Regions from separate parts of the Dyella jiangningensis genome, predicted to be linked through region 1. Evidence: riboswitches for the same ligand, from Rfam matches in the RefSeq annotation. Region 1 holds a riboswitch; each other region holds the start of a gene.
The links. Region 1 has a riboswitch for cobalamin ahead of btuB (TonB-dependent vitamin B12 receptor). Riboswitches for the same ligand answer to the same signal wherever they lie in the genome.
Positions count from the first base shown of each region.

Region 2: another riboswitch for cobalamin. It lies ahead of btuB (TonB-dependent vitamin B12 receptor); the one in region 1 lies ahead of btuB (TonB-dependent vitamin B12 receptor).
Region 3: another riboswitch for cobalamin. It lies ahead of CA260_RS01440 (ribonucleoside-diphosphate reductase subunit alpha); the one in region 1 lies ahead of btuB (TonB-dependent vitamin B12 receptor).

Region 1 covers NZ_NFZS01000007.1:55,888-63,182, reverse strand. The annotation lists gene CA260_RS20495 (efflux RND transporter permease subunit) at 69-3,230, opposite strand; gene btuB (TonB-dependent vitamin B12 receptor) at 3,431-5,326, opposite strand; cobalamin riboswitch at 5,473-5,675, opposite strand; gene CA260_RS20485 (glycine betaine ABC transporter substrate-binding protein) at 5,847-7,295, opposite strand, start outside.
Region 2 covers NZ_NFZS01000004.1:875,522-882,816, forward strand. The annotation lists gene CA260_RS16590 (cobyrinate a,c-diamide synthase) at 1-188, opposite strand, end outside; gene cobO (cob(I)yrinic acid a,c-diamide adenosyltransferase) at 193-792, opposite strand; gene CA260_RS16600 (hypothetical protein) at 825-1,406, opposite strand; gene btuB (TonB-dependent vitamin B12 receptor) at 1,464-3,332, opposite strand; cobalamin riboswitch at 3,446-3,683, opposite strand; gene clpB (ATP-dependent chaperone ClpB) at 4,661-7,243, opposite strand.
Region 3 covers NZ_NFZS01000001.1:334,490-341,784, reverse strand. The annotation lists gene CA260_RS01450 (energy transducer TonB) at 1-352, shown strand, start outside; gene CA260_RS01445 (cation:proton antiporter) at 356-1,600, opposite strand; cobalamin riboswitch at 1,824-2,037, shown strand; gene CA260_RS01440 (ribonucleoside-diphosphate reductase subunit alpha) at 2,195-4,684, shown strand; gene CA260_RS01435 (hypothetical protein) at 4,695-4,922, shown strand; gene CA260_RS01430 (ribonucleotide-diphosphate reductase subunit beta) at 4,952-5,956, shown strand; gene CA260_RS01425 (bacteriohemerythrin) at 5,998-6,468, opposite strand; gene CA260_RS01420 (bacteriohemerythrin) at 6,597-7,067, opposite strand; gene CA260_RS01415 (prohibitin family protein) at 7,220-7,295, opposite strand, start outside.

The DNA.
Region 1 (7,295 bases):
GCGACGATCATGTAGACCGGCGCGAAAGGCGGTCGCGCACTGGGTGCGCTCCTACAGAGATAGGAGACTCACCCCGCCGCCGTCTGCGCCTTCAACGCCCGCTTCGCCGCACGCTTCGCGCGACGGGCTTCCTTGCGGATCTTGCGATCGTGGTTCCACAGATAAATCGCCGGCGTACTCAGCAACGTCAGCAACTGCGACACCAGCAAACCGCCGACGATGGCCACACCCAGCGGCTGACGCATCTCCGAACCGACACCGAAGCCGATCGCCAACGGCAGCGCCGCGCCCATCGCCACCAGCGTCGTCATGGTGATCGGACGGAAACGTACCAGCGCCGCTTCGCGAATCGCATCCGGCGGTGACATGCCGCGCTCCCGCTGCGCGACCAGGGCGAAGTCCACCATCAAGATCGCGTTCTTCTTCACGATGCCGATCAACATCAAAATAGCGATGATCGCCATCAGCGACATCGGCGTGCCGGTGGCGAGCATGGCGAGGAAGGCACCAGCGCCGGCCGCGGGCAGCGTGGAGAGGATGGTCAGCGGATGGCCGAGGCTCTCATAGAGAATGCCCAGCACGATGTACATCGCCAGGATCGAGCCGATCAACAGCACGTTGGCGTTGGAACGCGTCTCTTCCAGGTTCTGTGCGCTGCCGGAATAGCCGACCTGCACGCCGGCCGGCAGGCGCGCATCGGCGACGATCTGGTTGATCAGGTCCATCGCCTTGTTCTGCGGAAAGCCGGGGTCGATGTTGTAGTAGATCTTGGCCGCCTCCAGCTGGTTGGTGTGGATCACGAACGACGGCGTCACCTGCGGCTGGATGTGCGCCACCGCCGAGAGCGGCACCATGTTGCCGTTGTCGCCGCGCACGTAGGTGTTGAGCAGCGTATCGGGGCTCAGCGAACGTTCCGCCGATGACGTCAGCACCACCCAGTACTGGTTGATGTTCGAATAGATGATCGACACCTGGCGCTGACCAAACGCGTTGTACAGCGCCGAATCCACCTGCCCCATGTTGAGGTGCAACCGCCCTGCCGCGGCGCGGTCCACGGTGAGCATCTGCTGCTTGTCGATGTCGTCGTAGTCGCTGCTGACGTCGTGGAATTCCTTGTGCTTGCGCATCAGCTTGGTCACCTGCAGCGCGAGCGGCTGCAGGTCGACGCCCATGTTGCTGCTCACCAGTTCGAAACTCTGGCTGCCGCGGTCGCTGTCGTTGTTGTCGTTGAAGAAGCCGATGGCATTGAGCGAGACGCGCAGCTCGGGCAGCTTCGCGTAGGCTTTGTTGAGACGCGTGATCACGTCCTTGAGCGCGTCTGGCCGCTGGCCCGGGCCATGCCCGCGTGGCTTCAGGTCCACGAACATCGTGGCCTGGTTGCCCACCGCGCCGCCAGCGCGGTCGCTTCCAAGGAAGGTGGTCACATCCAGCACCGCGGGGTCTTCGCGCATGATCGCCGCGGCGCGCTGCGCGCGCTGGGCCATCAGCGTGGGCGAAATGTTCGCGTCGGCGCGGATGTCGCCCTGGATCATGCCGATGTCTTCCTGCGGCATGAAATTGAAGCCAAACAGCTTCACCACCAGCATCGCCATGCCGATGGTGAGGCCGAGCAGGATGAGCGGCTGCCACCGCATCAGCCGGCGATGATGCATGGCCCAGTCGAGCGCTCTCTCATAGACGCGATGCAACGCACGATCGAAGCGTTCGAGCGCGCGCTCCATGCGGTTGGGCTCGCGTCCGCCGGCATTCGCCAGGGAAAGATAGCGCCCGCACAGCGCGGGCGTAAGCGAGAGCGAGATCAACGCCGAGATCACCACCGCCGCGGTCAGCGTTACCGAGAATTCGCGCAGCAACAGGGTGAACTGGTTGTTGCCGAACAGCAGCGGCGCGAACACGGCGATCAGCGAGAGCGTGATGGAGACGACGGTGAAGCCGATCTCCTTCACGCCATCCATCGCTGCCACGAGCGGTGGCGAACCGTGCTCCATGTGGCGGACGATGTTCTCGATCACCACGATGGCATCGTCCACCACGAAGCCGATGCACAACACCAGCGCCACCAGCGACAGCGTGTTGAGCGTATAGCCCAGCGACCACATCACCACGAAGGCGCCCGCCAGCGACAGCGGCACGCTCAGCATCGCGATCAGCGTCGGGCCGATGCGCCGCAGGAACACCAGCATCACCGCCGCCACCATCACCACGCTGAGCAGCAGCGCGACTTGCACTTCATGCAGTGCGGACTTGGTGGTCTGGGTAAGGTCGAAGATCGGCGTGATCCTGATGTCCGCCGGCATCCACGCGCGCATCTGCGGCAGCTTGGCGCGCACTGCGTCGGCGGTAGCCACCGCATTGGCCTCGGGACGCTTGCTGATGCGCAGCGCCACCGCGCGCTGGTCGTTGAACCAGGCGGCCTGATACTCGTCCTGCTGGCCGCTGGTGACGCGCGCCACGTCCGACAGGCGCACGGGCGCGCCGTTGCGCGTGGCGATCAGCAGCCTGGCGAACTCGTCCGGATCATGCAGGGCATCGGTCGCCGACACCGTCATCTGGGTGCGCCCGTCGGTGAGCACGCCCTGCGGCGAGGTGACATTGGCCGCACGCAGCGCGTTGGCGACGTCGTTGGCCGTGAGCCCCTTGCTGGCGAGCGCGGCGGTATTGAGCTCCACGCGCACCGCGCGCGGGCGTCCGCCGATCACGCGCACCTGCGCCACGCCGGGAATCTGCGCGATGGCGGGATTGATCAGCGTGTCGGCGAGGTCGTAGAGCTTGTCCGGCGGCAGCGTCTGCGACGTCAGCGAGAGTAGCAGTACCGGTATGTTGGCGGTGTTGAATTTGAAGTAGCGCGGCAGCGACGGCATGCTCGCGATCGGCAGGTCGGCGGTGCTCGCGTTGATCGCCGCCTGCACGTCGCGCGCCAGCTTGTCGGTGTTGTTGCCGAAATTGAAGATGATGCGAACTGACGTGGAACCTTCGTTGCTCTCCGAGTGCATCTCCTTGATGCCGGGGATGCGCCCGAGGTGGCGCTCCAGCGGCGCGGCCACGGTGGATGCCATGGTCTGCGCGTTCGCGCCGGGCATCTCCACGTACACCACCATGCCGGGAAATTCGAGCTGCGGCAGCGCGGCCACGCCCAGCAACAGGTAAGCCCAGATGCCGGCAAGCGCGAGGCCGATCGCCAGCACGGAAGTGCCGATCGGGCGGCGTATCAGTGGCGCGAAAAGGTTCACGGGCTCCAAGAACCGTCGATGGCGGCGCATCCCCGTCGCGCCTCGGTACGAGGCGCGACCAGGACGGCTGACCTCAGGCGCCTTTATGCCTGCAAACGTGTTGCCGCGGATGTGCCGTTAGTCCGCCTCGCAACGCGATCGCTCGTCACCGTCGTCCCAGCGCGCGCCGGGACGGCGGTGAAGATTTCGTCGATCGAGCCTCAGCGCGCCGCCGGGCTGTACCGCAACGTGAGGAACCAGGTGCGGCCCGGCTGGTTGAAGTAGTACGCGGTCTCATAGTTCCGATCGAAGGCATTGGCCAACTTGGCCTCGATGCGCCAGCCCGGCAGGAACGCGTAGCTCGCACGCAGATCGGTGGTGGCGTAGCCGCCAAGACGATGCAGGTTGGCCTGGTCGTCATATGCCTTGCCGGAGGCGAAGAACGTCGCGCCGACACCGAAGGCGCCAAAGCTGCGATCCACATCCACGCGCGCCGTCTGTTCCGGGCGGCGCGGCAGCAGGTTGCCGTCATAGGCGCCTTCGCGGTTCTTCGGCTGCATCAGGGTGAGATAGCTCTGCACCTGCCAGCCATCCAGGTTGATGCCGAACTGGCCTTCCAGCCCGCGGATGCGCGCCTGGCTGATGTTCTGCGGCACGAAGTTCTCGTCCAGCGTGATCAGGTCGGTGATGGTGGTCTGGTAGACGTTCACCGCCCAGTTCCACGTACCCTGCGCCTGGCTGAGGCCGAGTTCGCCCGAACGCGATTTCTCCGGCTTGAGGTCGGGGTTGCCCAGGCCGAACGGATAGTAGATGTCGTTGAACGTGGGCGCGTGGAACGCGGTGCCGTAGCTCGCCGACAGGCGCAGGCCGTGGTCGAACGCGTAGCCCCACGCCGCCGAACCGGTGTTGTGGTTGCCGAACTGGCCGTTGTGGTCGTGGCGCGCGGACAGCTGCACCTCGTTGCGCCCGAACGTGCCCATGTACTGCGCGTACACGCCGGTGTCCTCGCGCGTGCTCCTGAGGTAGCCGGTGTCGCTGTCGATGTGTTCCTGCTGGTAATCGACGCCGGCGGTGAGCAGCTGGTTCGCATCGAGCGTGATGTCGTTCTGCCACGACGCCTGGTTGCGGCGCGAATAGGTGTGGCCCACCGGCGTGCGCGGGTAGTACGTGAGCGGGGTGAACAGGTCGCTGTAGTCGCCCTGGAAATAGGTGGCGTTGTCGTCGCGGCTCTGGCCCGCGTTGAGCGTGACCTTCCACGCGTCCAGCGGCGCGAAGCTCAGGCGCGCGCCGGCCACCTGCTGCTGGTTCACCGCCTGGTTGCCGCCATACGGGCTGCCGTCGTATTCCACGAAATTCTTGCTGCGCAGCCAGGTGGCGGCGAGTTCGGTGCCGTTGTCCCAGTGATAGCCGCCGTTGGCCATGCCGTTCCAGTTGCGGTAAGCGTCGTGGTCGGGCTGGTCGGCGAAGCAGGCCACGCCCAGTTCGGCCGCACCGACGCGGCAGGCATTGATGCCCGCGGTGTACTGGCCGCCAAGGCCGGCGTTGAACCACGCATGCGAGTCGCCACCGGAAAGGCCCGCATGGCCATCCAAATAGCTGCGGCTGCCGGTAGACACGCTGAGCGAAGGATCGAGCTTGCCGTCCTGCGCGCCGTGGCGGGTGAAGATCTGGATCACGCCGCCCATCGCGTCGGCGCCGTACAGGCTGGAGCGCGGACCGCGCACGAGCTCGATGCGCTCGATCTGGTCCACCGGAATCTGTTCGAACGCCGGCAGGCCGGCGCCCACCGCACCGATGCGAACGCCATCGATCAATACCAGCACGTGCGTGGAGTTGGTGCCGCGCAGGAACAGCGTGCTCAACTGGCCCTGTCCGCCGGCCTGCGTGAACGCCACGCCCGGCAGGCCCACCAGCAAGTCGCGCACCGACGCCGGCTGCAGCCGCTCGATATCGGCGCGGGTGATCACGCTTACCGAGGAGAGCGCCTCGTCGGTGGTGATGGATGTGCGCGTGGCGGTGACGATCACGGACGACAGCGACGTCGCCTGGTCCGCATCAGCCGCATGGGCGGCCATCGTGGCGGAGAGCAGCGAGGCTGCCAGCAGGGTCTTCTTCATGCATGTTCCTTGCGGACGCGCCCACACGCGCGTCCCGACTGTGGGGTGCACGACACGGGTGGAGTCAGGAACGGCGGCAGGCCAGGCGGCCATGCAGACGTCCGGCCTCGCCCACCGCGAGCCGCGCGCTGAAACCCGCCGTGGTGGCGGGTCCGTCTGATCGGGCCGGTCTCCGGACTCGCGAGCGCCATGCGTGCCGCATGCAACCGCGGGCGCCTTCCCGGGCCTTGGCCCAGTGGCGTCTCGCCCTTGGTTTCACTCGCTTACCGTTGCGGGGGCAGTGCCGGACTTCAACCGGCTTCCCGTTTCATCCCGGCCGAGCCGGGACACCCGAACGAGCGGCATTTTAGCCGGTGTTCGCGCGGTTGAGGGGAAGGAGGATGCAGCTCCCCCAACGACAGTTTCGCGACAGAGGCGGACACCAGGCCGCGAAGGGAACCGACCAACGTGCTTGCGAAGGCCTATCGGCGATCAACGTTGCGTTCGCCGCAAGTCCAATGACCTCAGCGCTGCGACCTCGTCACTCGCGCGCCGCGATACGCAGGCCGCGCGGCGTGAGCCATCGCTCGATGCCTTCGAACAGCCACTGCACGAGCATCGCCAATACCGCGGCGGGCACAGCCCCTTCGAGGATCAGGCCGATATCGTTGAGGCGGATGCCGGTGAGGATGGGTTGCCCGTAGCCGCCCGCGCCGATCAGCGCGGCGAGCGTGGCCGTGCCGACGTTGATCACCGACGCGGTCTTGATGCCGGCGAGGATCGATCGCGTCGCCAGCGGCAGTTCCACCCTCGCGAGCCGCGTGCGCCATGGCAGGCCGAGCGCGGCCGCCGATTCGCGCAGCTCCAGCGGGATATCGAGCAGGCCTGCATGCGTATTGCGCACGATGGGAAGCAGGCTGTAGAGGAACAGCGCCGCCAACGCCGGCCACGCACCGATGCCGAACAGCGGGATCATGAACACGAACATCGCCAGCGACGGCACCGTCTGCAGGATGCCGGTAAGCCCGATCACCCATTGCCCCAGCCTGCGCCAGCGCGCCGCCACGATGCCGAGCGGAATGGCGAACAGCACCGCGAGTGCGAGCGATGCCGCGGCGAGGCTGACGTGTTCGGCGGTGCGATGCAGCAGCCGCTGCCAGAAGCCGTCCTCGCGGCCGCCTGCCGGCACACCCAGAAAACGTGCGGCGATGTCCCCCTCGGGCTGGCCCTCGAGCTTCGCCTGCGCATTCATGCGGCGCATGGCGGGTTCATCGATCCGCCCGACCAGGCGTTTCAGCGCGGCCACGAAAACGGGCGATTGCCGCTCCAGCGCCAGGCGATAGAGGAACACCGCCTGGTAGCGCGGAAAATAATGACGGTCGTCCTGCAGCACGCGCAGGTGGTAGTAGGCAATCTCGGCATCGGTGCTGTAGAGATCGGTGACATCCACCGCGCCGCTGGCCAGCGCACGATACGAGAGCGCGTGATCCAGGCCGCGCACCTGCGTGGACGGCAATCCATATCGCTGCCGAAGGCCGGGCCAGCCGTCGCCGCGATCCATGAACTCGTTGGAGAAACCCAGCCACACCTCCGGATGCGCGGCGAGGTCGCTGATGTTCCGTATGCCCAGTTGCTCGGCGCGCTGCTCGCGCATGCCGAGGGCGTAGTTGTCGTCGAAGCCGAGCGAATCGGTGATGCCGATGCCCATCGGCGCCAACCGTGCACGCAACGCAGCGATGCCGGCATCGGGTGCCACGCCCTTCAGCAGTTCCTGCGTGAGCGTGCCGGTGTATTCGGGATACGCATCGATGTCGCCGTGCTGCAAGGCGCTCCACAGGATGGCGGTGCCGCCGAGTTCACGCCGATGCTCCACCTCGGTGCCGATGCGCCGTGCTTCGCCGCGTGCGAGTTCGGCGAGGATCACCGATTCGGTGAACTGCTTGGAGCCCACGCGCAACGGCTGCGCCACGCCCAGCGCGGGCAACATCAT
Region 2 (7,295 bases), on a different contig from region 1:
ACCGGTGCGCCGCTTGCGCGCTCCAGCACCATCGGGTCGAGAAAATCGGGACCGGTCTTGAACACGCGCACGCGCTTGCCGCTGCGCGTCTGCCAACGCGCGAGCGCGGCGGTGACCGACGTCTTGCCCTGTCCCGACGCGGGCGCGGACACCATGAGGGCGGGACAGTGATGCGTTGCCTGAGTCATGTCGCTAAAGCTCGATGCCCTTCTGAGCCTTGATGCCCGCCTGGAACGCGTGCTTGACCACGCGCATCTCGGTCACCGTATCGGCCAGGTTCACCAGCATGTCGGGGGCACCGCGCCCGGTGATCACCACGTGTTGCTGCGGCGGACGCGCCTTGAGCGCCTCGCAGACCTGCGCGGTATCGATATAGCCCTTCACCAGCGCGATGTTGAGCTCATCCAGCAGCACGAAGTCGTAGCGCGCGTCAGCGAGCATGGCGGCAGCGACCTGCCAGGCCTTGCCGGCCGTGGCGATGTCGCGCGACTTGTCCTGCGTTTCCCAGGTGTAGCCCTCGCCCATCACGTGATAGTCGAGCTCGTCGGGGAAGCGCCGGAAGAACGCTTCCTCGCCGGTGGAGAAGCTGCCCTTGATGAACTGCACGACCCCGCACTGGAACCCATGCCCGAGCGAACGCGCGAGCATGCCGAAACCGGATGAGCTCTTGCCCTTGCCGTTGCCGGTGTTCACCACCAGCACGCCACGCTCGATGGTGGCGCGGGCGATCTTGCGATCGACCAGCGCCTTCTTGCGCTGCATGCGTTCGCGGTGACGCTCGTCGGCAGTCATGTCTTCCGTGGGTTGCAAAGCATCGTTCATGCTCAGGCTTCCTGGTGGCGCGTTGCGTGGGAGTCTGCCGCAAGGCGTGCGCATACCGCGTGCACGACCAGCGCCACGGCGATATAGCTCATGGTGGTGCGCACGAACAGCGGCCCCCACTGCCACAGGCGCGAGACGTACTGCGCGACATTCGGGTCCGGATAGCGACCGCCCAGCCAGTAGAACGAACCGTTCGATACCGCAAACGACGCCACCGCCGCAAGCAACGCGACGCCGAATGCGCCGGCGAGCGAACGGACCTGTCCGTTGAGCCGTGGCGCATACCAACGTCCCGCGTACCACAGCACGCCATAGGCCAGCGGCAGGAAGGCATACGCCGCAGTGACGCAGAAGTCGCCGACGCCCGCATAGGTGATCGACACCCAGTCGAGTGCGACGGTCAGCAGCAACATCGCCACGAAGGCCCCGTGTCGGCGCAGATAGACGCCACCCAGGAAGAACACCGCCATCGACGCATCCGGCAGATGCAACATGTCACCGAAGTGCTTGAAGCGCGTCGCCACCATCACGAGCGCAAGCAATCCCGCAAGTGCGGCGAAACGCGGACCGGTAGGCATCTTCATCTCTTCACTCCTCGTCTGGGGAAGGCGGGACCGGCCGAAGCCAGTCCCGCGCATGCATCACTGGGCCGGCTGGTAGCGCAGCGTCAGCATGGTGTTGCGACCGGGCTGGTTGTAGTACCAGGCGGTCTCGTAGTCCTTGCCGAACGCGTTGTTGAGCGCGAGCTGCAACGTGAAGTCGCGCGAAATGGCATAGGCGACGCGGAAGTTCGCGATCGCGTAGCCGCCGAGCGGATGCCGGTTGGCCAGGTCGTCATAGCGACGGCCCGAGGCGAACCAGGTGCCGCCCACACTGAAGTCCCCGAAGCTGCGATCCACATCCACGTTCGCCGTCTGGCGTGCACGACGCGGCAGCAGGTTGCCTTCGTAGTTGACCGATTCGTCACGCGGATCCAGCCAGGTGCCCGTGCCCGTCACCTGCCAGCCGGCGACCTGCCCACTGACCACGCCTTCCGCACCGCGAATGCGTGCCTTGTCCACGTTGCCCGGCGCCTGCGTCGCGGCATCGTAGGTGATGAGGTCGGTGACGTTGTTGCGGAATGCGTTCAACGACCAGTAGCCCCAGCCGTAGCTGCCGCGCAGGCCCACTTCGACGTTTTTCGAACGCTCGGGCTTCAGGTCCGGATTGCCGTAATAGGGGTAGTAGAGATCGTTGAAGGTCGGCGCCTTGAACGCGGTGCCGTAGCTCGCCGTCAGGCGCAGCGTCCGGGTGAAGTCCCAACCCCACAAAAGGCTGCCCGTGTTCCTGCTGCCGAACTGGCTGTTGTCGTCATGGCGCACGCTGGCCTGGATCGACTGGCTACCGAAGGTCTGCTGCCACTGTGCGAACACGCCGCGGGTGGTGCGGCTGTCTACCGGAGACTGCGTGAACGGATTGATGTAGCCGGCCGTGCTGTCCACCTGGTCGCGCTGCCAATCAAAGCCCGTCGACAGCAGCCCGCCCCAGAAACCTACGTCCGCCTGCAGCGATCCGACGTCGCGATGCGTGTCGAAGCGGTCGACGTAGACGCCCTGGTAGAAGTCCTTGCTGAAGTCGCCACTGGTGCCAAGGCTGAGCGTCAGGGCCACGTTCTTGGCGGGACGATAATGCACGCGGCCGCCCAGCACCTGCATGGCGCTCTGGTCGGAGTCGGTATACGTGCCGTCGTAGTCGTTGTGGCCTTCGCTGCGGAACATGCGCAGGTCGGCATCCCACTGCTCGTCGAACCTGTAGCCGCCCTGCACGGTCAACGCATGGTTGCGGTAGCCGTCCTTGTCAGGCTGGTCGGCATAGCAGGCCGCGAACACTTCGGCGGCGCCGACGCGGCACGAATTGATGCCATGCGTCTGCTCATGCGAAGCCTCGATCGAATACCAGCCGTTGCCGCTCTTGCCGGCGAAACCCGCCGAACCAGCCAGGTGGCTGTAGCTGCCCACGCCCAGGCTGAAGGACGGCACGAAGGCGCCTTCGGGGCGGCGGGTGAAGATCTGGATCACGCCGCCGATCGCCTCCGAACCGTACAGGCTGGAGAACGGGCCGCGCACGATCTCGATGCGCTCGATCTGCTCGACCGGAATATCCTGCAGTGCTGCCGTACCCAGCGTGGCGGAGCCGATCTTGATACCGTCGATCATCACCAGCACATGGTCCGCCTCGGTGCCACGCATGAATATGCTGGTTGCCTTGCCCAGGCCGCCGTTGTTGGTGATTGACACGCCTGGCGTGCCCCGCAGCAGGTCCGCCACCGAGGACGGCTGCAGGCGCTCGATATCGGCGCGATCGATCACCGTCACCGCGGAAAGCGTCTGCTCCTGCGTCTGCGACGTGCGCGTGGCGGTCACCACGATACCGTTGAGATCGGTCGCGTCGTCGGCAAATGCCGGACCAAGAACAGAAAGAAGCGCCGTCGCCAGAATGGAACGACGGACCAATGAAAGATGGATGGCCAAAGCAATGCTCCTCAATCGCGCCTGCCCGCGCGAAGCACAAGGGATGAAAGGCAGGCGGAGGAGTGCGTGGCGGCCGTGCGGCTGCACGGCATCCATGACATGGCCCACCGCCTGTCTGGTCGTACCTCGAGGCCGGTCTCCGGGCTCGCGAACCTGGACGTCATGTCCTTGGGGAACGACGCCTTCCCATGCACATGGCACAGTGGCTTTCAGTCGTTCCTGCGATCACGGGGATCGCGGTTCGCCTACCGTTGCGGGGGCAGCTCCGGATTAGGCGCTCACGCGCCGCACCGGATTCCCGTTTCAACCACCGGCTTTACGCCGACGGTCACCTCAGGCGGGAGGGATGGTAGCAGAGGGATGGAGGGTGGGTGTGGTTTGGGCGAAATGGGATGGCCGGGCGAACTTGTGGTGTTGCTTGGGGGGATATCGGTGGTGTTTGGCTCGGTCTCTCTGGGGTTCGCCTATGGATGTTCGCCCGACACATCTCCTCTCCTTTGTAGGAGCGCACCCTGTGCGCGACAGCCGTTCGCGGTGGGCTGTATTTCTTCGGCTTTGCTAGTGCGCGACGTCCGGTTGCCATGCTTTCGCTAGATTGCCGCTTACGACGCAAAGCTAGTCCCTGAGGGACGCAGCGGGCGTTTCGATCTCCTGCCGGCGACGCACAGCTAGTCCCGTGGGAAGCTCGAGTCACTTTTCTTTTGCTGGCCCACGCACGCGTTCTTTGCGTGCGAACGGCGAAGCCAGCCCGCACGCGGGGAGGCGCCATGGATGGCGCCGGCTTTGAGGGGCGAGGAAGGGCGGAGGGCGCCAGCCCGAAGTCAAAGTCCCACGGGATTAGCTTCGCGTCAAAAGTAACCCAAAGAAAATGGCCTTCAGAGCCAAGGGCTCATAGCAGTACGTGGGATAGAAGCGTCGGATGACTGAGGCCAGTCGGGATAGGTTCGTTACTACCTCGAACGGAACGGCTACACCGCAACGCGCCATAGCGAAGAGGACTTAAAGCAGCTTCGTTGCGTCGTGAGGGAATCTTGGGCGCCACCACGCTTTTTCTCCCTCTCCCTCCGGGGAGAGGGCTGGGGTGAGGGGCGGGTGCTCGCGAGGGCGCTACCTACTCATGTAGGAGCGCACCCAGTGCGCGACCGCAGCGTGACGGTATACCTCATCTCGACATCCACAGACCGGGGCAACCCTGCCAATCCGCGGTCGCGCACTGGGTGCGCTCCTACAAAAAAAGAACGGCAGCGGTGTCGCGACATTACGCAGATAAAAAAAGCCCGCGCTGCAACCCAGCGCGGGCGTTTCACGACTCCATCAGCAATCAGGCGTCACTGCTTGCTGAAAACCAGATGGCCCTGCTCGGCACCCACCACCACGGTGCTGCCTGCCTCGAAGCGTCCCTCGAGAATTTCCTTCGCCAGTGGATTTTCCAGCTGCTGCTGGATCGCACGCTTCAGAGGACGCGCGCCATACACCGGATCGAAACCCACGTTGCCGAGCAGATCCAGCGCCTTGTCGCCGATGTCGAGCTTGAGCTGGCGTTCGGCCAGGCGCTTCTCCAGATACGCCAGCTGGATCTTCGCGATCGCGCGGATCTGCTTCTTCTCCAGCGGACGGAACACCACCAGCTCGTCGAGGCGGTTGATGAATTCCGGGCGGAAATGCGCCTGCACCACGCCCAGTACCGCCGCCTTCATCTGCACATAGTCCGCTTCGCTGTCTCCCGAATGCTCCTGGATCATCTGCGAGCCCAGGTTCGAGGTCATCACGATGACGGTGTTGCGGAAGTCCACCGTGCGGCCCTGGCCGTCGGTCAGGCGGCCATCGTCCAGCACCTGCAGCAGCACGTTGAACACGTCCGGGTGCGCCTTCTCGATCTCGTCGAGCAGGATCACGCTGTACGGGCGGCGACGCACGGCCTCGGTCAGATAGCCGCCTTCTTCGTAGCCGACGTAACCCGGGGGGGCGCCGATCAGTCGGCTCACGGAGTGCTTCTCCATGAACTCGCTCATGTCGATGCGCACCATCGCGTCCTCCGTATCGAACAGGAATTCGGCCAGCGCCTTGCACAGCTCGGTCTTGCCCACGCCGGTCGGGCCGAGGAACAGGAACGATCCGTACGGGCGGTTGGGATCGGACAGGCCCGCACGCGCGCGGCGGATCGCATCCGACACCGCACGCACGGCTTCATCCTGGCCCACCACGCGCTTGTGCAGCGCGGCTTCCATGTGCAGCAGCTTGTCGCGCTCGCCTTCCAGCATCTTGTTGACGGGGATACCCGTCCAGCGCGACACCACCTCGGCGATTTCCTCCTCGGTGACGCGATCCTGCACCAGCTTGAAGTCCTGCTTTTCGGCGGCCTGCGCGGCGGCGAGCTGCTTTTCCAGTTCCGGCAGCTTGCCGTACTGGATCTCGCTCATCTTGGCGTAGTCCTGGCGTCGCTGCGCGGCTTCCAGCTCCAGGCGCGCGGCCTCGATCTGCTCCTTTACCTTGGTTGCGCCCTGCAGCGCAGCCTTCTCGGACTTCCAGATTTCGTTGAGGTCGGAGAACTCACGCTCCAGCTTCTCGATGTCGGCATCGAGATCGGCCAGGCGCTTCCTGGATGCATCGTCGGTTTCCTTCTTCAGCATCTCGCGCTGGATCTTCAGCTGGATGAGGCGGCGTTCCAGCCGATCGAGCTCTTCCGGCTTGGAGTCGATTTCCATGCGGATGCGCGACGCGGCCTCATCCATCAGGTCGATGGCCTTGTCCGGCAGCTGGCGATCGGGAATGTAGCGATTGGACAGCGTGGCGGCAGCGACGATGGCCGGGTCGGTGATTTCCACACCGTGATGCACGGCGTAGCGTTCCTTGAGGCCACGCAGGATCGCGATGGTGTCCTCCACGCTGGGCTCGCCCACGTAGACCTTCTGGAAGCGGCGCTCCAGCGCGGCGTCCTTCTCGATGTACTTGCGGTATTCGTCGAGCGTGGTCGCGCCGATGCAGTGCAGCTCGCCGCGCGCCAGCGCCGGCTTCAGCATGTTGCCGGCATCCATCGCGCCTTCGGCCTTGCCGGCGCCGACCATCGTGTGCAGCTCGTCGATGAACAGGATGATCTGGCCCTCGTTCTTGGCGATGTCGTTGAGCACGGCCTTCAGGCGCTCCTCGAATTCGCCGCGGAACTTGGCGCCGGCGATCAGCGCGCCCATGTCCAGCGCGAGCACGCGGCGGTCGCGCAGGCCTTCGGGCACTTCGCCGTTGACGATGCGCTGCGCGAGCCCTTCGACGATCGCCGTCTTGCCGACGCCCGGCTCGCCGATCAGCACGGGGTTGTTCTTGGTGCGGCGCTGCAGCACCTGGATGGTGCGGCGGATTTCCTCGTCGCGGCCGATCACCGGATCGAGCTTGCCACTCTCGGCGCGCGCGGTGAGGTCGATGCAGTATTTCTCCAGCGCCTGGCGCTGGTCCTCGGCGTTTTCGCTCTGCACCTTTTCGCCGCCGCGCAGCTTGTCGATGGCGGCTTCGACATGGGCCTTGGTGGCGCCGGCGGCCTTGAGCGCCGCGCCGAGCTCGCCCTTGTCTTCCAGCGCGGCCAGCACGAACAGCTCGCTGGCGATGAACTGGTCGCCACGCTGCTGTGCGAGCTTGTCGGTGAGGTTGAGCAGGCGCGTCAGCTCGTTGCCGACATGCACGTTGCCTTCCTGCCCGCTCACGCGTGGCAGGCGATCGAGTTGTTCGTTCACGCGCTGGCGCAACGCCGGCACGTTGACCTGCGCCTGCGTCAGCAGCGGCGCGGTCGAACCGCCCTGCTGTTCCAGCAGGGCGGCCATGACGTGCACCGGTTCCAGCATGTTGTTGTCGCGCCCGACGGCCAGCGATTGCGCGTCGGCCAGCGCCTGCTGGAAGCGCGAGGTCAGTTTGTCCATCCGCATGGGTTGTCCCCTCGTCAATAGGATTTGGCGGCCTGGCCGCCACTGCCATGTG
Region 3 (7,295 bases), on a different contig from region 1:
CACTTACACCGACCCGTCCGAACGCGAGCGCCTGCGCAAGCTCTTCGCCAGCTCGGCGCTCACCACGGCGCGTGGGTGGACCTGGCAGGTCCCGAGCCGCGGCGAACATGCGAACGATCCTTATTGGCTGGTCCGCGTGCCCATCAAATACAAGATCTTCCAAGGCATCCGCCCGGGCTCCATGGACCCGCCTTATGGCCAATGGGAAGTCTATTTGCCGGGCGAGAGGCAGGCAGCTCCCTGGGCCTCCACCGATGCGGCGATGCCGGGTGCGGTCGATACCGTTGCGGACGATCGGGTGCAGCCGCTGATCGGCGAAGTACGTCTGCTTACGCCGCTGGGCGAAGGCTAGAGATCACCGATGGTCCGTGAGTGCATCGGAGATGCGCTCGCGACCAAGCAAGCCCACCACCATCGGCGTCGTCATCATCGTAGTGACGATCGCCATCACCAGCAGGATGGTGAACATCGCCGGCGTGATCACGCCGGCGTCGAGGCCGACCTTGATGACGATGAGTTCCATCATGCCGCGCGCGTTCATCAGCGAGCCGATCGCGAGGCTGTCGCGCCAGCCTTGACCTGAGATGCGCGCACCGGCCGTACCGCCGATGAGCTTGCCGAGGATCGACACGGCGAGCACGAGTGCCAGCGCGAGGCCGGCATCCGCGTTCAACAGCTGCGCGGTGGTGCTCAGCCCCGCGAGTACGAAGAACACCGGCACCAGCGTCGCGAGGGTGACGTGCTCCACGCGTTCGATCAGGCCCTGCAACAGCCGGTCGTCGCGTGGCAGGCACAAGCCGAACAGGAATGCGCCGAACACGGCATGCAGGCCCAGCCATTCGGTGATCGCCGCGCAACCGATCGCGCCGGCCGGCAGGAACGCGAGCACCACGCCATTCGCATGACCGTCGGGCGCATGCCGCGCGAGCAGCCACGCGCATGACGGGCGCAACACCAACCAGGCCGCGCCCAGCAGCAGCACCAGCCCGCCGACGGTCCGCCAGAACGGCAGCCAGTCACCGTGCGCGCTGATCAACGCCACCACCAGGGCCAGCGCCACCCAGGCCAGCACGTCGACCACGGCGGCAGCGGCAATGCCCAGGCGGCCGGGAAGACTGTCGGAGAGTCCACGCTGCTTCACGATGCGCGCCATCACCGGCAGCGCCGTGATCGCACACGCCGTGGCGATGAACATCGCAAACGGCCCGTACGCCATGCCGGCAGGTGCGTAGCCGCGGAACAGCCAGGGTGAAACCCCGAGGGCGAGCAAGGCCGGCAGCACGAAGGCCAGTCCGCCGATCCACATCGCCGGCCGCAGCAGGCGGCTGCCCGTCGGCACGCGCAGCTCGGCGCCGATGACCGTCATGAACAACACCAGGCCCAGCGTGCTCAGGCTCTGCAGGGCGACGAGGCTATCAGCAGGAAACAGGCTCGCCTGCCACGACGGCGCCAGCGCCCCGAACAACAGTGGACCCAGCGCCAGCCCCGCCAGCATCTCTCCCACGACGGCCGGTTGGCCCAGCCAGCGCAGCAGCCAGGCCATCAACCGCGAAGCCACGATGATCACCAGCAATTGGACGAGCAACAGCGGATGCCCCATCGACCCATCCCTTCCCCCGCAAGACGAGCAGGCAGCTTGCCCGGCGGCGAAACCTGCCGCAACGCCGCCCCCGGGCATGACCGCCGGGCCATCGGGCCCATCCGTTCCGCGCAGCGCCTGCCCAACATTCCTTGCGTGCGATAAGCCGCGCGGCCGCCTCGTCTTTTTCCAGTTATCCACGCCCCATCCACAAGTTATTGGGTTGACCCGCCCCTGTCGGCCCGATATGTTGTGCCCCGTCGGTGCCACTCTCAGACTTGATGTCGGACTGGCTTAATAGGGAATCCGGTGGAAATCCGGGACTGCCCCGCAGCGGTAAACGGAAACGAAAGCCAACAACGCACTGGCCCTCAGCGGCTGGGAAGCGGGAGCGAGTAGGCCGGGTCGCAAGACCCTCGTCCGTGAGTCCGAAGACCTGCCGACAGCCGTGGCCAATGCACCACGGTGAGTAGTGGCGGCTTCCGCGGGGAAGCGCGTCGATGCGCGGGGCGCTGCCCTGCCGCTCGGCCGTCCGTGAAGTTCCACTGCTCCTTTCCTTTCAGCCCTGCGCGCGGGAGCAGGCGGTTGATTGACCAAGCTTGGAGCGAAGTCGCCATGCAACCTATCGATACCACCGGCCGCGAACGTGAAGACGAGCGCGCCGACGCCCCCGCTTTCCCCACTGACAGCGTCGTGGCCGAGGCACCGCGCACGGATACCCCGTTCGCGCTGACCCCACCGCACAACCCGGGCCAGATGCGCGTGACCAAGCGCAACGGCCGCCAGGAAACGGTGGACGTGAACAAGATCGTCCGCGCCGTGACCCGCAGCAGCGAAGGCCTGCATGCGGTCGATCCGCTGCGCGTGGCGCTCAAGACCATCGGCGGCCTGTACGACGGCGCCACCACGCAGGAACTGGACGAGCTGTCCATCCGCACCGCCGCCGCGCTCACCGCGGAAGAACCCGAATACGGCCAGCTCGCCGCGCGCCTGCTGGGCGCATACATCGACAAGGAAGTGAGCGGCCAGGAGATCCAGAGCTTCTCGCAGTCGATCGCGCGCGGCGCGGAACTGGGCATCGTCAACGACCGCCTGCGCGATTTCGTCTCGGCCAACGCGCGCAAGCTCAACGACGCGATCGATCCGCTGGCCACGCGCCGCTTCGAATACTTCGGCCTGCGCACGGTGTACGACCGCTACCTGCTGCGCCATCCGCAGCGGCGCTTGGTGATCGAGACGCCGCAGCACTTCTTCATGCGCATCGCCTGCGCGCTGGGCGGCAACGAGATCGGCGAGACGCTGGAGCTGTATCGCCTGCTGTCCTCGCTGGAATACATCGCCAGCTCGCCGACGCTGTTCAATTCGGGCACCGCGCACGAGCAGTTGAGCTCGTGCTTCCTGCTCGACTCGCCGGCCGATTCGCTGGAATCGATCTACGAAAAGTACGGCGACGTCGCCAAGCTCAGCAAGTTCGCCGGCGGCATCGGCCTGGCCTATTCGCGCGTGCGTTCGCGCGGTTCGCTGATCAAGGGCACCAACGGCCACTCCAACGGCCTGGTGCCGTGGCTGAAGACGCTGGACGCCTCGGTCGCCGCCGTGAACCAGGGCGGCAAGCGCAAGGGCGCGGCCTGCGTATACCTGGAGCCGTGGCACGGCGACATCGAGGAATTCCTTGAGCTGCGCGACAACACCGGTGACGACGCACGTCGCACGCACAACCTCAACCTCGCCAACTGGATTCCCGACGAATTCATGCGCCGCGTGGAAACGGACGGCGAGTGGTCGCTGTTCGATCCCAAGGTGGTGCCGCACTTCGTGGACAGCTGGGGCGAGACGTTCGACAAGGCGTATCGCGACGCGGAAGCTGCCGGTCTTGCGGTGAAGAAGGTGAAGGCGCGCGAGCTGTATGCGCGCATGCTGCGCACGCTGGCGCAGACCGGCAACGGCTGGATGACCTTCAAGGATCGCAGCAACGCCACCAGCAACCAGACCGCGAAGGCGGAAAACGTCATCCATCTGTCGAACCTGTGCACCGAGATCCTGGAAGTCACCAACGCCCAGGAAACGGCGGTGTGCAACCTGGGCTCGGTGAACCTGTCGCGCCACGTGGTGGACGGCCGCTTCGATTTCGACAAGCTCGCCGCCACGGTGCGTACCGCCGTTCGCCAGCTCGATCGCGTGATCGATCTCAACTTCTATCCGATCGACACCGCGAAGGTCGCCAACCACAAGTGGCGTCCGGTGGGCCTGGGCGTGATGGGCCTGCAGGACGTGTTCTTCAAGCTGCGCCTGCCGTTCGATTCGGCCGAAGCGCTGGCGCTGTCGACGCGCATCGCCGAGGAGATCTACTTCAACGCGCTGTCGCAGTCGAACGAACTGGCGATGGAACACGGCCCGCACCCGGGCTTTGCCGAAAGCCGCGCCGCCAACGGCGAGCTGCAGTTCGACTACTGGCCGAACGCCAAGCCGAACGACCCGGCCCGCTGGGACGCGCTGCGCGAATCGATCAAGGCCAAGGGCCTGCGCAACTCGCTGCTGATCGCCATTGCGCCGACCGCGACCATCGCCTCGATCGCCGGCTGCTACGAGTGCATCGAACCGCAGGTGAGCAACCTGTTCAAGCGCGAAACGCTGTCAGGCGACTTCCTGGTGGTCAACCGCTACCTGGTGGAGGAGCTGAAGACGCTGGGTCTGTGGACGGCGGAGATCCGCGACGCGATCAAGCTGGCGGAAGGTTCGATCCAGGGCATCACGGCGATTCCGGAGCGCCTGCGCAGCATCTATCGCACCGTGTGGGAACTGCCGCAGAAGGCCTTGATCGATCTCGGCGCCGCACGCGGTGCGTACATCGACCAGAGCCAGTCGCTGAACCTGTTCATGGAAAATCCGAACATCGGCCAGCTGAGCTCGATGTACATGTACGCGTGGAAATCCGGCATCAAGACCACGTATTACCTGCGTTCTCGCCCGGCCACCAGGATCGCCAAGACCACGGTGTCCGCTGCTCCGACCGCGAAACCGGTACCGGCCGCCGACCAGGAACAGGCCACCGCCGCGGTGTTCTGTTCGCTGGAGAATCCGGAATACTGCGAGGCCTGCCAGTAATCGTCGTGCCATGAAGCGCTACCGCAACCGCAGCGGGAAATCCGGCGTCGCCAGCTACGAAGCTGGCGACGGCTTCATCCGGGTGCGCTTCGTGAACGATGGCACTTACGAATACACCGACGCCAAGACCGGGCGCATGCACGTGCGCAACATGCAACAACTCGCTGCCGCTGGTCTTGGTCTTTCCACCTATATCAGTCGCTTCGTGCGCGACCGCTACGCGCGCAAGCTCGATTGAGCGTCGCTGGCGCCTTCAAGGAATTCCTCATGTCCCACATCCTCGATCCCGGTTTCGAACTCACGCTGCGCCCCATGCGCTACCCCGAGTTCTACGAGATGTACCGCAACGCCATCAAGAACACCTGGACGGTGGACGAGGTGGACTTCTCGCTGGACGTCACCGACCTGCGCTCGAAGATGAGCGAAGCCGATCGTCACCTGATCCATCGCCTGGTCGCGTTCTTTGCCACCGGCGACACCATCGTGGCGAACAACCTGGTGCTCAACCTGTACCAGCACATCAATGCGCCCGAGGCGCGCATGTATCTTTCGCGCCAGCTGTACGAAGAAGCGCTGCACGTGCAGTTCTACCTCACCTTGCTGGACACCTATATTCCCGATCCGACCGAGCGCAACAAGGCGTTTTCGGCGATCGAGAACATTCCCTCCATCCGCCAGAAGGGCGAGTTCTGCTTCAAGTGGATCGACTCGCTGCAGGAACTGAAGAAGCTGGAAACGCGCGAACACCGCCGCCAGTTCCTGCTCAACCTGATCTGCTTCGCCGCCTGCATCGAAGGCCTGTTTTTCTTCGCCGCGTTCGCCTACGTGTACTTCCTGCGTTCGCGCGGCCTGCTGCACGGCCTGGCCTCAGGGACCAACTGGGTGTTCCGCGACGAGAGCTGCCACATGGCGTTCGCCTTCGACGTGGTGCGCACCGTGCGTGCGGAAGAGCCCGACCTGTTCGATGATGCCATGCGCGTGCAGATCGAAGAGATGCTGGAAGACGCCATCGCCTGCGAAACGCAGTTCGCCGAGGACGTGCTCTCTGGCGGCGTGGCCGGCCTGTCGGTGAAGGACATGCGCCAGTACCTGGAATACTGCGCCGACCAGCGCCTGGCCCAGCTCGACCTGCCCAAGAAGTACGGCGCGAAGAACCCGTTCGACTTCATGGACCTGCAGGACGTGCAGGAAGTGACCAACTTCTTCGAGCGTCGCGTGTCGGCCTACCAGGTCGGCGTGCAGGGCGAAGTCGCGTTCGACATGGCGTTCTGACCCCCGTGCGCCGCGATGCCATCGGCACGCGGCGCACGCCCCTAGCCCTTGCCGGCGAAGAAGCGGCGCAGCATCGTGGGAAGCCAGCCGCCCTCGGCGGTGTCGCCGGTGAGCTTGAGGATGTTGCGTTTTACCGAATCCACGTAGGCCCAGTCGTCGTTGCGGATATGCTGGAAGAGCCAGCCGATCAGCATCATGCGCAGTTCCTCCGCAATATCCTCGCCGGCACGGAAGCGACCACGGTAGGCCTCGATGCGGTCGGCGTACACTTGGTGCACGCGTTTGTGCGCATCGACGAACGCGTAGCCGGCGTCCTCCATCAGCGCTTCCTCGAAGGTGAAGTGCGACAGCGTGTAGTCCAGCAGCTCCTCTAGCACCTCGGCGATCGTCGCCTGGTCGCCGGTCCTCTGCGCCTCGCATACCGCGTTGGCCATCGCGACCATGCGCCGGTGCTGGTTGTCGATGACCTCGATGCCGGTGTCGAGGTCGTCCTGCCATTCGATCTTCGTCATTCCCCTACCCCCTGTTTCCCTTTGGCTTACAGAGGTTGCCGATAGTTTCGTGGATCGCTTTGATGTGTGTCAGTCAAAGCGTGCCTGCGTCGCCAAGCCTCGGCAGGAGCCTGTCCGTCGCGGCGCGATCAATGGGCGGCACCGAAGAACCGGCGCAGCGAACGAGCCAGCCAGCCGGTACCCTGCTCTTCCGTGCCGACGGCGTGCAGGTGGCGCCGCACCGAATCGACGATGGCCTTGTCGTCGTTGCGGATATGGTTGAACAACCAGTGCGACAGCGTGTGCAGCAGCTCGTTGCCAATGTCTTCACCGGCGCGGAAGCGCAGCCGGTACTCCGACACGCGCTTGACGAACACTTCGTGCACGCGCTTGTGCGCACGGGTGAATTCGTAGCCGGCGTCCTCCATCAACGACTCTTCGAAGGTGAAGTGGGATAGCGTGTAGTCCACCAACTCGTCGAGGATGTCGCTGATGTCCCGGCGATCGCGGTGCTCCATGGCATCGTGGAGATGGTTGATCATCTCCACGATGCGCCGGTGCTGGTTGTCGATGACCTTGATGCCGGTGTTGAGATCGTCTTGCCAGATCATGCGGGGCATATCGCACCCTCCCTTGCGCAGTAGTCCGGCTATTGGCCGTGTTTTTTCCTGCACCGGACTTGATGTCGATCAATGACGAGGGGCGTTTTTGACGCAAAGCGACACTAAACCGCAAAGCATGCCGGCCACGCCGGAGCATGGCCGGCAGCTGCTCACTTGCTGCTATCGGGTGCGTTGATGTGGAGGAAGGGCAACGCGCCGCCGCTGTAGGTAGGCAGGCGCCCATCC